DNA from 3 places in the Pseudomonas sp. p50(2008) genome. Region 2 is predicted to be linked to each of the others. Evidence: riboswitches for the same ligand, from Rfam matches in the RefSeq annotation. Region 2 holds a riboswitch; each other region holds the start of a gene.
What was found. A riboswitch is a leader RNA that binds a small molecule or an ion and turns the genes downstream of it on or off. The one in region 2 is predicted to bind cobalamin.

Region 1 (4,640 bases), on a different contig from region 2:
GCCAGCATTTCAACGCCAGTCGGGTTTTCCCCAACAGCGCGTAAGTCAGGGCGACCAGCCGCGCCGGAATGTAATTGAGGACGTCGTCTATCTTCGCCGCCGCCCAGCCAAAGCGCTCGAAGCGCTCGTTGCGATAACCCCACATGGCGTCCAGGGTGTTGCTCAAACGGTAGAGCACCACGCCCGGCGCGCCGGCCACGGCAAACCAGAACAGCGCAGCAAACACCGCGTCACTGCCGTTTTCCAGTACCGATTCTGTCGCGGCGCGGGCGACTTCGGTTTTATCCAGTTCGCTGGTTTGGCGACTGACCAGATACCCCACGCGTTTGCGCGCTTCTTCCAGATCATCGCTGCGCAAAGCCTTGGCCACGGGCTCGACATGCTCGCCGAGACTGCGCATGCCGAGTGCGCAATAAAGCGCGAGAATCTCCACGATCCAGCCGACATAAGGCGCCCAGGAAAATGCCGTCGCCAACAAGGTCAGCGGCAGCACAGCGATTACCCAGGCGGTCACGCCATGGCTGCGCCAGCCGCGTCCACCACTGTTGAAACGTTGCTCGATGCGGTCGGCAAATCGGCCGAACGCCACCAGCGGATGCCAGCGTTTGGGTTCACCCACCAGCGCATCCAGCGCCACGGCGGCGACACTCAACAACGCCACACTCATTGATTCACTCCCCACACATTTTCATACAGCAATTCGCTCAGCGGACGCGCCTGCGCCCAACCTTCGAGCACCAGCATTGGCGCCGGATAAAACGCTTTCACCGGGCCCAGGCACAACACGGCAACCGGTTTGGCGCCTTCGGGCATGTCCAGCAAATCCGCCAGGGCCCGGGGTTCGAACAGCGACACCCAGCCCATGCCCAACCCTTCGGCACGAGACGCCAGCCACAGGTTCTGGATCGCGCAGGACACTGAGGCGAGGTCCATTTCCGGCAAGGTCCGACGGCCGAAAATATGCCGCTCACGATCGTCCATCAGCGCGGCAACCAGGACTTCGGCACAGTCGTTGATGCCTTCGACTTTGAGCTTCATGAATTCGTCGGTGCGCTCGCCCAGGGCTTCGGCAGTGCGAATGCGCTCTTCTTCCACCAGCGATTGAATCTGGCCACGCAAGGCCCGGTCGCTGATGCGAATGAAACGCCAAGGCTGCATCAAGCCTACACTGGGCGCCTGGTGGGCGGCCTGTAGCAAGCGTTGCAGCTGTTGGGGCTCGACGGTGCCACCGCTGAAGTGGCGCATGTCGCGGCGCTCGGCGATGGCTCGGTAGACCGCATCGCGTTCGGCTTCAGAAAATGTGTTGTCGGTCATGTCCTGTTCGCTGGCAAGCCAGCTTCCACAAGGAGCAGGTGATCAACCGTGGAAGCCGGATTGCCCGCGATGGCTACTTCACGGTCAGGCGCAAACAGCGCAGCAATGGCGGACGGATTCGACGGAAAATAAAAATGCACGTAAGAAGCCGTCATCCGCCCCTCACGATAAACCGCTTCGGCCCCGCGCCCACCGTTCGGGCTCAGCCCACGGGCGATCGGCTGCAGCTCGGTGCTGGTCAAAGAGTGGTGATAGGTATGCCCGCGCAGTGAGCCTTCGGGCAAATCGACCGCTTGCAACGCCAGCGCGGCCAGACGCTTTTGCATCACTGCATCTCCCGCCAACAAGCCGACCAGCTCGGCGCGCGTGCCATCGACATCGGTCAATGAATCGAGCAGGTACAGCATGCCGCCACACTCGGCCAGCAGCGGTTTACCAGCGCTATGATGAGCACGAATCGCATCCATCATCGAGGTGTTCTGAGACAGCGCTACATGGTGCAATTCCGGATAACCGCCTGGCAGATACAGGCTGTCCGCTTCGGGCAAATGGGCGTCCCGGATCGGCGAGAAAAACAGCAACTCGGCACCCATGGCCCTCAGCAAATCCAGACTCGCTCCATAGGTGAAAGCGAACGCTTCATCACGGGCCACGGCAATCCGCACGCCCGCCAGCAAAGGCTCGGCGACGATCACATCCGGCGCAGCAAATTCCACGGCCGGGGGCAACGCGACTTCGCAACTGCCGGCCAGTGCATCGGCGGCGGCATCGAGGCGCAGGTCCAGGTCATTCAATTCACCCGCTTGCACCAGGCCGAGATGCCGGCTCGGCAATTCGATCCCGGTTTCCCGGGACAATGCACCGTACCAACGCAACCCTTCCGTCAGGCTGCCTTCGAGCAACTGCGCATGGCGCACCGTACCGACCCGATTAGCCAATACGCCGGCAAACGGCAAGTCCGGCTGATAGCGCGCCAGCCCCAAGGCCAGCGCACCAAAGGTCTGCGCCATGGCCGTGCCGTCGATCACGGCCAGCACCGGCACACCGAAATGCCGCGACAGATCGGCACTGGACGGCGTGCCGTCGAACAGCCCCATGACGCCTTCAATGAGGATCAGGTCTGCCTCACCCGCGGCTTCCCACAGGAGCCGACGGCTGTCCTGCTCGCCAACCATCCACATGTCCAGTTGATAGACCGGCGCACCGCTGGCGCGCTCGAGAATCATCGGGTCCAGAAAGTCCGGGCCGCACTTGAACACCCGGACCTTGCGCCCCTGATTGCGATGCAAACGAGCCAGTGCAGCGGTGACGGTGGTCTTGCCCTGACCGGACGCCGGCGCGGCGATGAGTACCGCGGGGCAATGACGGGGTTGATTCACAATTCGACGCCTTTTTGCGCTTTGATCCCGGCCTGGAACGCATGCTTGATCACGCCCATTTCAGTGACGGTATCAGCCAGTTCAATCATTTCCGGCTTGGCGCCGCGCCCGGTTACCACCACGTGCTGCATCGGCGGGCGAGCCTGCAAATCGCTGAGTACCTGATCGAGGTCGAGGTAGCCGTGCTTGAGCGCGATGTTCAACTCGTCCAGCACCACCAGACCAATCGACGGATCGCGCAACAATTCACGAGAAACTGACCACGCCGCTTCGGCAGCAGCAATGTCACGCTGACGGTCCTGGGTTTCCCAGGTGAAACCTTCGCCCATCACATGAAAACGCACCTGCTCCGGAAAGCGGCGGAAGAACAGTTCTTCACCGGTGCTGTTACGCCCCTTGATGAACTGCACCACACCACACTGCATACCGTGCCCCATGGACCGGGCAAGCATGCCGAACGCCGAGCTGCTTTTGCCCTTGCCGTTGCCGGTGAGCACCAGCAGCAGGCCGCATTCATTCGGGGAGTTGGCGATGCGTTCGTCGATCACGGCTTTTTTGCGCAACATGCGCGCCAGGTGGCGTTCGTCGCGATCAGGGGTATCAGTCATGGGAAAGCTCTCCGTTGGGGCTGGATAACGGCGGGCAGGCACAAGAATAGACGGCAAAAAGCCTGGCATCGCCCACCGTGATGCCGCTGGATGGATCAGGCCGGTCTCCGGGCTCATGAGCGGCTTGACGCCGAACTGCGCGCCTTCCCATGCCGATAATCGACACAGTGGCACAAGGCGCAGTTTTTACTCATTTACCGTTGCGGGGGCAGCGCCGGGATCGCGAAGCTTCGTGCAACAAAGCGATCACTCACCGGCTTCCCTGTTTCACTCTGTCGACGACGTCACAGAGCACCTGAAACAAGCCGCGAAGGTTAGAGGGTTGGGGGTGGAGCGTCAATTAAAGACGGGACTTGTCTGCGCGATTAACTGCCGCAGATCGTTTGATTGATTGTGCCCTGTTGAACCATCGCACATTTGCGCTTCTCTACTGATCAGGTCAATGCATTTAAAGGGAAGATCAGCATGCGCAAACCCCAGTTCGCTCTCGTCATCGCGCTCGCCGGAGGTCTCGTCGCCTGCGGTGAAACCTCCAGCCTGCAAGTCTCCGACGGCACCGGTCCGTCACCGAAGTTGCCAGAACCGAACAAGACCCTGATACCGACGGTGAACATCGCCCCGGCCGTTGGCTGGGCTGACGGTGCCAAACCGACAGCCGCGGCCGGCACTCAGGTGGCCGCATTTGCCGAAGGGCTCGATCACCCACGCTGGCTCTACGTGCTGCCCAATGGTGACGTGCTGGTGGCAGAAACCAACGCGCCGCCAAAACCCGATGATGGCAAAGGCATAAAAGGCTGGGTCATGAAGACCGTCATGGGACGCGCGGGGGCCGGCGTCCCGAGTCCGAATCGCATCACGCTGCTGCGGGACAAGGATCACGACGGCATCGCTGAAACCCGCACCGTGTTTCTGGAGAACCTGAATTCGCCCTTCGGCATGACCCTGGTCGGCAATGACCTGTATGTCGCCGACACCGACCGCTTGTTGCGTTTCCACTATGCAGACGGTGACACGGCGATCAAATCGCAACCGATCAAAGTGGTCGATTTGCCGGGTGGCACGCTGAACCACCACTGGACTAAAAACGTTATCGCCAGCAAGGATGGCAGCAAGCTTTACGTCACCGTAGGCTCCAACAGCAACGTCGCGGAAAACGGAATGGACAAGGAAGAAGGTCGCGCGGCCATTTGGGAAGTTGATCGCGCGACAGGCAATCACCGTATTTTCGCTTCCGGCCTGCGCAATCCCAACGGCATGGCCTGGGAGCCGAATAGTGGCGCGTTATGGACCGCGGTCAACGAGCGTGACGAAATCGGCAGTGACTTGGTGCCGGACTACA
Region 2 (4,640 bases):
GTTCCGGGTCGGGGCGATCATCGCCGGGCACCAGGATCAGCTGCACCCCTTGCTCGGACAACTGCACCAGCCGCTCGACGCCATAACGCCAGTAGCCGATGCCGCCGTGCAGCGAGATCAGGATCACCTTGGCATGGCGCAGCACTTCGTCGACATACAGGTCGACCGAAGCGTGATTCTGCACCTGCATCGGGTTGGCCAGGCGTACGCTCGGGTAATCGTCGGGCAGCTGCTGCGCCGCTTCGGCGAGCAACGCCAGGCTGGAGTCACCGCTGCACAGGATCACCAGCTCGGCGGGGGTTTGTCCAAGGTCGGCAATGTTGTCATCCGAGACGAATCCGCCGGGCTGAGTCCTGAGCAGGTGCATGGGTTAAACGCTGAGCGCAGCGCGCAACTGCGCTTCAAGTTGAGCAGCGTCCAACGCCTGGCCGATCAACACCAGACGCGTGGTGCGCGCTTCGTCAGCGCCCCACTGACGGTCGAAGTGCTTGTCGAAACGCGTGCCCACGCCCTGAATCAGCAGACGCATCGGCTTGTTCGGAATCGCCGCGAAACCTTTGACTCGCAAAATGCCGTGCTTGACCACCAGTTGGGTCAACGCGTCCATCAGCAGGCTTTCGTCGGCTTGCGGCAGTTCAATGGAAATAGAGTCGAAAGCGTCGTGATCGTGGTCGTCTTCACCATCATGGTGGTGATCGTGGTGGCTGTGGCGGCTGTCGATGTGTTCTTCGGAACCGGCGCCTAGGCCGATCAGCACATCCAGCGGAACGCGGCCGCTGCTGGCTTCGATGACCTTGACTGCGGGCGGCAGTTCTTCGGCGACTTCGAGGCGCACACGGGCCAGGTCTTCAGGGCTGATCAGGTCTGCCTTGTTGAGGATCACCAGGTCGGCGCTGGCCAGTTGGTCGGCGAACAATTCGTGCAGCGGCGACTCGTGATCCAGGTTCGGGTCGAGTTTGCGCTGGGCATCGACCTGGTCCGGGAAAGCGGCAAAGGTGCCAGCCGCCACGGCCGGGCTGTCGACCACGGTAATCACCGCGTCAACGGTGCAGGCGCTGCGGATTTCCGGCCACTGGAAGGCTTGCACCAATGGCTTGGGCAGTGCCAGGCCGGAGGTTTCAATAAGGATGTGGTCGAGGTCACCACGACGGGCAACCAATTCGCGCATGACCGGGAAAAATTCTTCCTGGACGGTGCAGCACAGGCAACCGTTGGCCAGCTCATAGACGCGGCCGTTGGCTTCTTCTTCGGTGCAGCCGATGGCGCACTGCTTGAGAATTTCACCGTCGATGCCCAGCTCGCCAAACTCGTTGACGATGACGGCGATGCGCCGGCCCTGAGCGTTGTCGAGCATGTGCCGCAGCAAGGTGGTCTTGCCCGAGCCGAGGAAGCCGGTAACGATGGTGACGGGGAGTTTGGCCAGTGTTTTCATCGGATGCCCTTTGGCAAGGTGGCGGGCATGCGGGACGACAATCGCTGCGACAGGTGCGCGCGCGGAAGAGTTCGCCACCGGATCACCCCGCCCGGTTGTAGTGAGAATCTGTTTCGAGGCAGGTCTCCTGGCTGACGGCGTGCCTGGCGGTTTCGCCTGGCATTCGCTGCGCCTTCCCGCGAACCCGTTGGACACGGTTTGCAGTGGCGTGGCAGCGAACATCACCGTTCACAGTTGCGGGGGCAGCCGCGGCTTGAACCGCGTTCCCTTCTTAGCTTCGGTAAATACCGAAGAACCTCGAAAGCGCAAGGCTACGCATGGTCTTGGGGCCGGTCAATGTTCGTGAGGCAACACGGCCCCTGTGGCGAGGGGATTTATCCCCGTTCGGCGGCGAAGCCGTCGCCAAACCTGCCTGCGTTGAATACCTGAAAGAATGCTGGGGGCCGCTTCGCGACCCAACGGGGATAAATCCCCTCGCCACAGGTAAACCCCTCTCATTCGATACCGAGTTGAGAACCCTTGCCAATTGACGCCAAACCCCCGCCCATGCTCTCCTACACGCCTTGTTACGGGTGCCCTTCACAGGGTGAAACGGGAAACCGGTGAATCATGTGCTTTACTCAAGGCCATGTCAGTCCGGTGCTGCCCCCGCAACGGTAAGCGAGTGAAGAATCGAATCCACTGTGCCAGCAGTTCGGCATGGGAAGGTGATTCTTGCAGGTTGAGGCGAAGCCCCAGCCCCTCGTGAGCCCGGAGACCGGCCCGCAACACACAGTGATTTTCACCTTCACTGAATAACAAACCCGCGGTGGGCGGGCGCTGTTGCATCTCTGCGTGCCCGATTCGCAGGGATCTTCCATGCGCTCTATTCACCCGCTGACAGACCAGAGGGAAGCGCCATGTCGACCATCAGCACCACCGGCAGCAACACCGCCAGCAGCACAACGACCCTGACTCAACGCCTGACCGCCGCCTTGTGTGCGTCGATCCTGGGCGCATGCCTTGTGTACTTTGCCGGGTTCTCCCACATCGAAGCGGTGCACAACGCCGCCCACGATACCCGTCACAGCTCCGCATTCCCGTGCCATTGAGACCTGCCGACATGATCAAGCGTATTGCGCAAACCGCAGGTTTCACCGGGCTGCTGGCCGCCCTGCTGCTGACCCTGCTGCAGAGCTTCTGGGTAGCTCCGCTGATTATGCAGGCCGAGACCTACGAAAAATCAGAGCCTGCCGCGGTAGAAATCCATGAGCATACCGGCACCGCCATGGCCGCTCATGCCCACGATGCCGAAGCCTGGGAGCCGCAAGACGGCTGGCAGCGCGTGCTGTCCACCACCGGTGGCAACCTGGTTGTAGCGGTTGGTTTCGCCTTGATGCTCGCTGGCCTCTACACTCTGCGTGCGCCCAATAGCACCGCGCAAGGCTTGCTGTGGGGCCTGGCCGGTTACGCCACGTTCGTGCTCGCGCCAACCCTGGGCCTGCCGCCTGAATTGCCCGGCACTGCCGCTGCCGACCTGGCGCAACGCCAGATCTGGTGGATCGGCGCCGCCGCCTCTACCGCCGTCGGTATCGCATTGATCGTGTTCAGCCGTCACTGGCTGATGAAAGTCCTGGGCGTGGCGATCCTGGCCGTTCCCCACGTGATCGGCGCACCGCAACCGGAAGTGCACTCGATGCTCGCCCCGGAAGCGCTGGAAGCTCAATTCAAAATCGCTTCGCAGTTGACCAACGTCGCGTTCTGGCTGGCCCTGGGCCTGATCAGCGCCTGGTTGTTCCGCCGCAAAGGTGAAGGCCAATACCGCGCATGACCCATGCCAGCACAGCGCAGACACTCGTGGTCGGCCTGGGCTGCCAACGCGGCTGCCCTGTCAGCACGTTGCGGGCGCTGCTCGATCAGGCTCTGCAGGCTCATCAGATTGAATTTCACCAGATCAAGGCACTTGCCAGCATCGACCTGAAACGTGATGAACCGGGCCTGATCGCACTCGCCAAACAGCTGGAGCTACCGATCGTGTACTTCAGCAGTGAGCAGTTGGCGGGTTATCACGGGCAGCTCAGCCATCATTCAGACATCGCCTTTGAGCGCACGGGTTGCTATGGCATCGCCGAAAGCGCCGCCCTGGCCCTCGCCGAACAGCTGGCTGACGCACCGGCAAAGCTGCTGATTTCGCGACAAAAATACGCTCAGGCGACCCTCGCATTGGCGTGTGCCGCTTAAAATCTTCGATAATCCCCACCCCGATCATGAGCAATCTTCATCTGAAGGTGTGCCTCGCCCCTTTTTTCACAGGATACGACGATGACCGTCTTCTTCATTGGCGCAGGCCCCGGCGACCCGGAACTGATCACCGTCAAAGGCCAGCGGCTGATTCGCAGCTGCCCGGTAATCATCTATGCAGGATCTCTGGTGCCCGCTGCAGTCTTGGAGGGGCATCACGCCGAAACGGTGGTGAACAGCGCCGAACTGCATCTGGAACAGATCATTGAATTGATCAAAACCGCCCACAGCGAAGGCAAGGATGTGGCGCGGGTGCATTCCGGTGATCCGAGCCTGTACGGCGCGATTGGCGAACAGATCCGCTACTTGCGTGAGCTCGACATCCCGTTTGAAATCATTCCCGGCGTGACCGCAACGGCGGCTTGCGCAGCGCTGTTGGGAGCCGAACTGACGCTGCCGGATATCTCCCAAAGCGTGATTCTGACCCGTTATGCCGACAAGACCGTGATGCCCGCTGGCGAAGAACTCGCCAGCCTGGCGCAGCACAAGGCGACCATGGCGATCCATTTGGGGGTCAATCACCTTGAAAAAATCCTCGCCGAATTGCTTCCCCATTACGGCGCCGACTGCCCGATCGCGGTGATCCATCGCGCGACATGGCCGGATCAGGATTGGGTGGTGGGGACGATTGAGGACATTGCCGGGAAGGTTGAGACGAAGGGGTTCAGGCGTACGGCATTGATTCTGGTGGGTCGGGTGCTGGGGAGTGATCAGTTCAGCGAGTCATCGCTATACCGTGCGGGGCATGCGCATCTCTACAGGCCCTGAACCGGGCACAACTCAGTGGCTAACCCTGAGCCAGGCACAAAGTAGTGGCTAACCCTGAACCAGGCACAAGCTAGTGGCTAACCCTGATCCAGGCACAAACTAGTGGCAGACCCTGAGCCAGGCACAAACTAGTGGCTAACCCTGAGCCAGGCACAAACTA
Region 3 (4,640 bases), on a different contig from region 2:
CGATATCTTGCATCTGAAAATCGACGAGTTGATTCGAGCCACTCAGGAGGCACAGAACGCGACTTTGTCATTGGACAAAATGGGCAGTCGGGAACTGCGCAAGCTGCGTAAGCATTACAGCGCTTTGGGGGATGTTGAGGCGATCAAGGTGAGTGATTGAGGCCTACGGCAAACGCACCCAATACGTGGAAAAAACGCAGTTCGGTCGGCTTCTGATCTGCACTTGATCTGCACTTGATCTGCTTTTGATTTGCTTTTGATCTTCTTGCCCCCTCGTAAGGCCGAGCGCAGGTTCTGCGCAGTGGGCAACCCGGCATGGATGCCGGGTTAGCCGCCCCCGGCCATGGATGGCCGATGGCGGCGGGCCCACGGAGCAGGACCGGAGCGAGGGTATGCCGAGCCTCAGCGAGGCACCGCACGAAAGGGGCAAGAGCCCTTGGTTACTTGGGGCTCTTCCAAGTGACTCGCCGTAAGGGCGAAACCAATAGCCGCCGTAACCGCAGAAATGGATATGGACACCAGCAAGAATCTCACCGCCGATCAGGCCGCCATCGCTGGCAAGCCAGCTCCCACAGTTTGATCGGGTACATCAGCAAATATCGATCGGCTATGAGGGCGCCATCGCCGGCAGGCCAGCTCCCACAGTTTGATCCGAGTACATCAGGGAGATACTCATCGGCTGTCAGGCCGCCATCGCTGGCAAGCCAGCTCCCACAGTTTGATCCGGGTGCATCAGGGGATACTCATCGGCCATGAGGCCGTCATCGCGAGCAGGCTCACTCCTACAGTTGATCGGGGTACATCCGGAAAAAACGGTCGTTCATGAGGACGCCATCGCGAGCACGCTTTGCTCCTACAGTGGATCTGGGTGCATCGGGGTTAGACAGGTTCCCCTCGGACGGTCTGATCGACTACCATGCCGCCGCCGGTTTCCACATGGGATTAATAGGGAATCCGTGATGCTCACACAGCATCAAACGGAACTGCCCCCGCAACTGTAGATGCTGAGCCTGCTCCACGAACGCCACTGGGATCATCCCCGGGAAGGCCGGGGCCAGGCGATGACGCATCAGTCAGGAGACCTGCCGGCCAAGCAAATCACTAACCGGCGGGGTGTCCGGGAAGGACATCCTTGCCGCGTGCGTCACTTCGGTGATCGGCCTTGCACTGCCTTTGCAGCAGCGTTCGATGATGTGTTTCCAGACCGTATACCTCGGCTCCCCTGTACGGTTCAAATGGAGATCGCCCCATGCTGCTGCCCCGCTTCGCCACCCTCCTCTCCACCCTCCTATCGGGCCTGGGCTTTTGTGCCCTCGCCCAGGCGACCCCGACTCAGTACCCCCTCACCGTCGAAAACTGCGGCAGCACGCTGACGTTCCAGCACGCGCCTGTCCGGGCCGTGACCATTGGCCAGGCCGGCACTGAAATGCTCTATGCCATGGGTTTGAGCGACAAGCTGGTCGGCACATCGCTGTGGTTCAACGATGTCCTGGCCACGTACAAAGCCGAGAACGACAAGATCGAACGCCTGGCCGACAACGAGCCGAGTTTCGAAGCGGTGATCGGCAAACGTCCTGAACTGGTGGCGGTGGAGCTGGAATGGATGGTCGGTCCGCAAGGCGCAGTGGGCACTCGCGAGCAGTTTCATGAGCTGAATATTGCGACCTACCTGATGCCCTCCGATTGCGAAGCCAAAGACAACCTGGTCGGCGCCGATGGCACGCGGCTGGAGGCGTTTCGCATCGACAGCATCTACAAAAGCATCAGCCAATTGGCGCAGATCTTTGATGTTCAGGCCCGTGGCGAGCAGTTGAACGCCGAACTCAAGGCCAGCCTGGCGAAGTCGATGGCCACGGTGCAGAACAAGGACCTGAAGCACACCAGCGCGCTGTTCTGGTTCTCCAGCGCCAGCCTCGACATCGACCCGTACGTCGCCGGCCACAAGGGCATCCCGGATTTCATGCTCAACACCTTGGGCGTGCGCAACGTCGTTGAGTCCAACGAGGAATGGCCGACTGTGGGCTGGGAAACCATCGCCAAGGCCAACCCGACGTTCCTGGTGATTGCACGTATGGACCGCCGACGATTCCCTGCTGACGATCATGAAAAGAAACTGCAATTCCTGCGCAGTGACCCGGTGACGCGCAACATGGACGCGGTGAAAAACAACCGGATCATTATCCTCGACGCCATGGCGATGCAGGCCAGCGTCAGAATGTTCGATGGCCTTGAAACACTGGCGACCGCCATCAATGGCTACGACCTGCCGCAATGACCAGGACGTTGATTCGCACGCTGCTGGCGTTCGTGACACTGCTGCTGGCAGTGATCGCTGGCGTGGCCATTGGTGAAACGCCGATCGAGCCGGGCGTGGTGTTCCAGGTGTTGGCCAACAAGCTGTGGGCGGCCGGGCATGTGCTTGATCCCATCGACGAAGGCATCGTCTGGAACTACCGCCTGACCCGCGCACTGGTGGCCGCTGCCTGTGGCGCCGGGCTGGCGACTTGCGGGGTGATCCTGCAGTCGTTGTTGCGCAATCCGTTGGCTGATCCTTACCTGCTCGGCATCTCCGCCGGCGCGTCCACAGGTGCCGTGCTGGTGGCGTTGCTGGGTGTGGGGGCTGGCGCGGTTTCGTTGTCCGCCGGGGCGTTCGCCGGCGCGGTTGCGGCCTTTGCCCTGGTGATTCTGCTGGCGCGTGTCAGCGGATCGTCCAGTGGCACCGGGCAGATCATTCTGGCGGGAATCGCCGGCTCGCAGTTGTTCAATGCGCTCACGGCGTTTCTGATCACCAAGTCGGCCAGTTCCGAACAGGCGCGCGGCATCATGTTCTGGCTGCTGGGCAATCTGAGTGGCGTGCGCTGGCCATCGGTGTGGTTGTCGGTGCCCGTGGCGTTGCTCGGTCTCGCGGTGTGCCTGTGGCACCGGCGAGCGCTGGACGCCTTCACGTTTGGTGTCGACTCCGCTGCGTCGCTCGGCATTGCGGTACGCCGGGTGCAGTTTTTGCTGGTGGGGTGCGCGGCGCTGGTGACGGCGGTGATGGTGTCGATTGTCGGCTCCATCGGGTTCGTCGGGCTGGTGATTCCCCATGCCGTGCGCCTGCTGCTGGGGACTCGACATGCGCGCTTGCTGCCTTACAGCGCGCTCGGAGGTGCGCTGTTCCTGATTGCCGCTGACGTGCTGTCGAGGACGTTGATCAAGGGCCAGGTCATCCCGGTCGGGGTGATTACCGCGCTGGTGGGTGCGCCGGTGTTTGCGCTGATCCTGGTCGGTCGGAGGAATGCGCGATGAGTGCCGGTGAGTCTGTATTGAGCTGTACGGGGCTGGGCTTCAATGTCCGTGATGCGCAGCTGCTGCACGACATCCACCTGGACATTCGGCGCGGAGAAACCCTGGGTGTCGTCGGGCCGAACGGCTCGGGCAAATCCACCCTGCTCAAGCTGCTCGCGGGTGTGCGGGTGCCCACTCGGGGCGAGGTCCGGCTGGGTGAACAGCGCCTCAAGGACTTGTCGCGCCGCACGGTCGCGCAGATCCTTGCTGTGGTTGAGCAGCAGGCGGATACCGATGATTCGATCAGTGTGCTCGATGCCGTTTCACTGGGAAGAACGCCCTGGCTGTCGGCGTTGCGTCCGTGGTCGCGCGAGGACGACGCGATCGTCCAGCAAGCGCTGCATGATGTCGATGCCACCCACTTGAAAACCCGTACCTGGCGCAGCTTGTCGGGGGGCGAACGGCAGCGCGTGCACATCGCCCGCGCCCTGGCCCAGCGACCGCACATTCTGTTGCTGGACGAACCGGCCAATCACCTGGACATCCAGCACCAGCTGGCGATTTTGCAAGTGGTGCATGCGCTGCCGGTGACGACGGTGATCGCCCTTCACGATCTCAATCAGGCACTCGGCTGTGATCGCCTGGCGGTGCTGGAGCGAGGCCGGCTGGTGGCGTTGGGTAATCCGTTTGAAGTGCTGACTCCGCAACGCCTGCAGGACACATTTGGGGTGCAGGCGCACTATCTGATTGATCCTTATGACGGTGCGCGGATTCTGCGGTTTCGCAGTGCTCCGGTTGCCTGATCTTGCGCATCTGCAGCAACCGCAAAACCTGTAGCAGCTGCCGAGCCTGCGAGGCTGCGTTCGGCTGCGAAGCAGTCGTAAATCCTGGGTCCGCATTCTTTCAGGTAAACCGTATCTCCCGGATTGCGACTGCTGCGCAGCCGAACGCAGCCTCGCAGGCTCGGCAGCTGCTACAGGGGACGGTGGTGGGATCGGCAGCTGCTACAGGGTGAAGTGGTGTGGCTAATCAGGAATACGCCTCCACCATCCATTTCACCCTCGCCAACGCCGCCTTGAGCGTATCGATATCCACCGACCCGAGTGCCAGGCGAATCGCATGGGGTACGTGCACCGAAGTGGCGAAGGGTTCGGCGGTTGAAACGGCGATATTTTCTTCCATCAACGCCTTGGTAATCTGATCCGCCCTGGCGTCCTCCGACAGCGGCAGCCACAGGAAATACGACGACGGATGGGTGACGCAACGCAAACCGTCCAGCGCTTGTGCCGCGATGATCTGCCTGGCCTGGGCATCCCGGCGCTTTTCCTCCTCCAGCTGCATGACGGTGCCGTCGTCGAGCCAGGCGCAGGCAA

Region 1: it holds a riboswitch for cobalamin, as region 2 does, so the genes downstream of both, cobO (cob(I)yrinic acid a,c-diamide adenosyltransferase) here and cobW (cobalamin biosynthesis protein CobW) in region 2, are expected to answer to the same signal.
Region 3: it holds a riboswitch for cobalamin, as region 2 does, so the genes downstream of both, H7698_RS17830 (ABC transporter substrate-binding protein) here and cobW (cobalamin biosynthesis protein CobW) in region 2, are expected to answer to the same signal.

The regions. Positions count from the first base shown of each region.
Region 1 covers NZ_JACMYF010000001.1:807,098-811,737, forward strand. Annotated here, with positions in the region: gene cbiB (adenosylcobinamide-phosphate synthase CbiB) at 1-667, opposite strand, end outside; gene bluB (5,6-dimethylbenzimidazole synthase) at 664-1,314, opposite strand; gene H7698_RS03610 (cobyrinate a,c-diamide synthase) at 1,311-2,693, opposite strand; gene cobO (cob(I)yrinic acid a,c-diamide adenosyltransferase) at 2,690-3,301, opposite strand; cobalamin riboswitch at 3,383-3,615, opposite strand; gene H7698_RS03620 (PQQ-dependent sugar dehydrogenase) at 3,767-4,640, shown strand, end outside.
Region 2 covers NZ_JACMYF010000005.1:254,478-259,117, reverse strand. Annotated here, with positions in the region: gene cobN (cobaltochelatase subunit CobN) at 1-367, opposite strand, end outside; gene cobW (cobalamin biosynthesis protein CobW) at 371-1,432, opposite strand; cobalamin riboswitch at 1,533-1,747, opposite strand; cobalamin riboswitch at 1,986-2,212, shown strand; gene H7698_RS15900 (CbtB domain-containing protein) at 2,332-2,523, shown strand; gene H7698_RS15895 (CbtA family protein) at 2,535-3,242, shown strand; gene H7698_RS15890 (cobalamin biosynthesis protein) at 3,239-3,652, shown strand; gene cobM (precorrin-4 C(11)-methyltransferase) at 3,734-4,480, shown strand.
Region 3 covers NZ_JACMYF010000006.1:127,439-132,078, forward strand. Annotated here, with positions in the region: gene H7698_RS17825 (low affinity iron permease family protein) at 1-160, shown strand, start outside; cobalamin riboswitch at 910-1,104, shown strand; gene H7698_RS17830 (ABC transporter substrate-binding protein) at 1,250-2,275, shown strand; gene H7698_RS17835 (FecCD family ABC transporter permease) at 2,272-3,288, shown strand; gene H7698_RS17840 (ABC transporter ATP-binding protein) at 3,285-4,070, shown strand; gene H7698_RS17845 (aminotransferase-like domain-containing protein) at 4,297-4,640, opposite strand, start outside.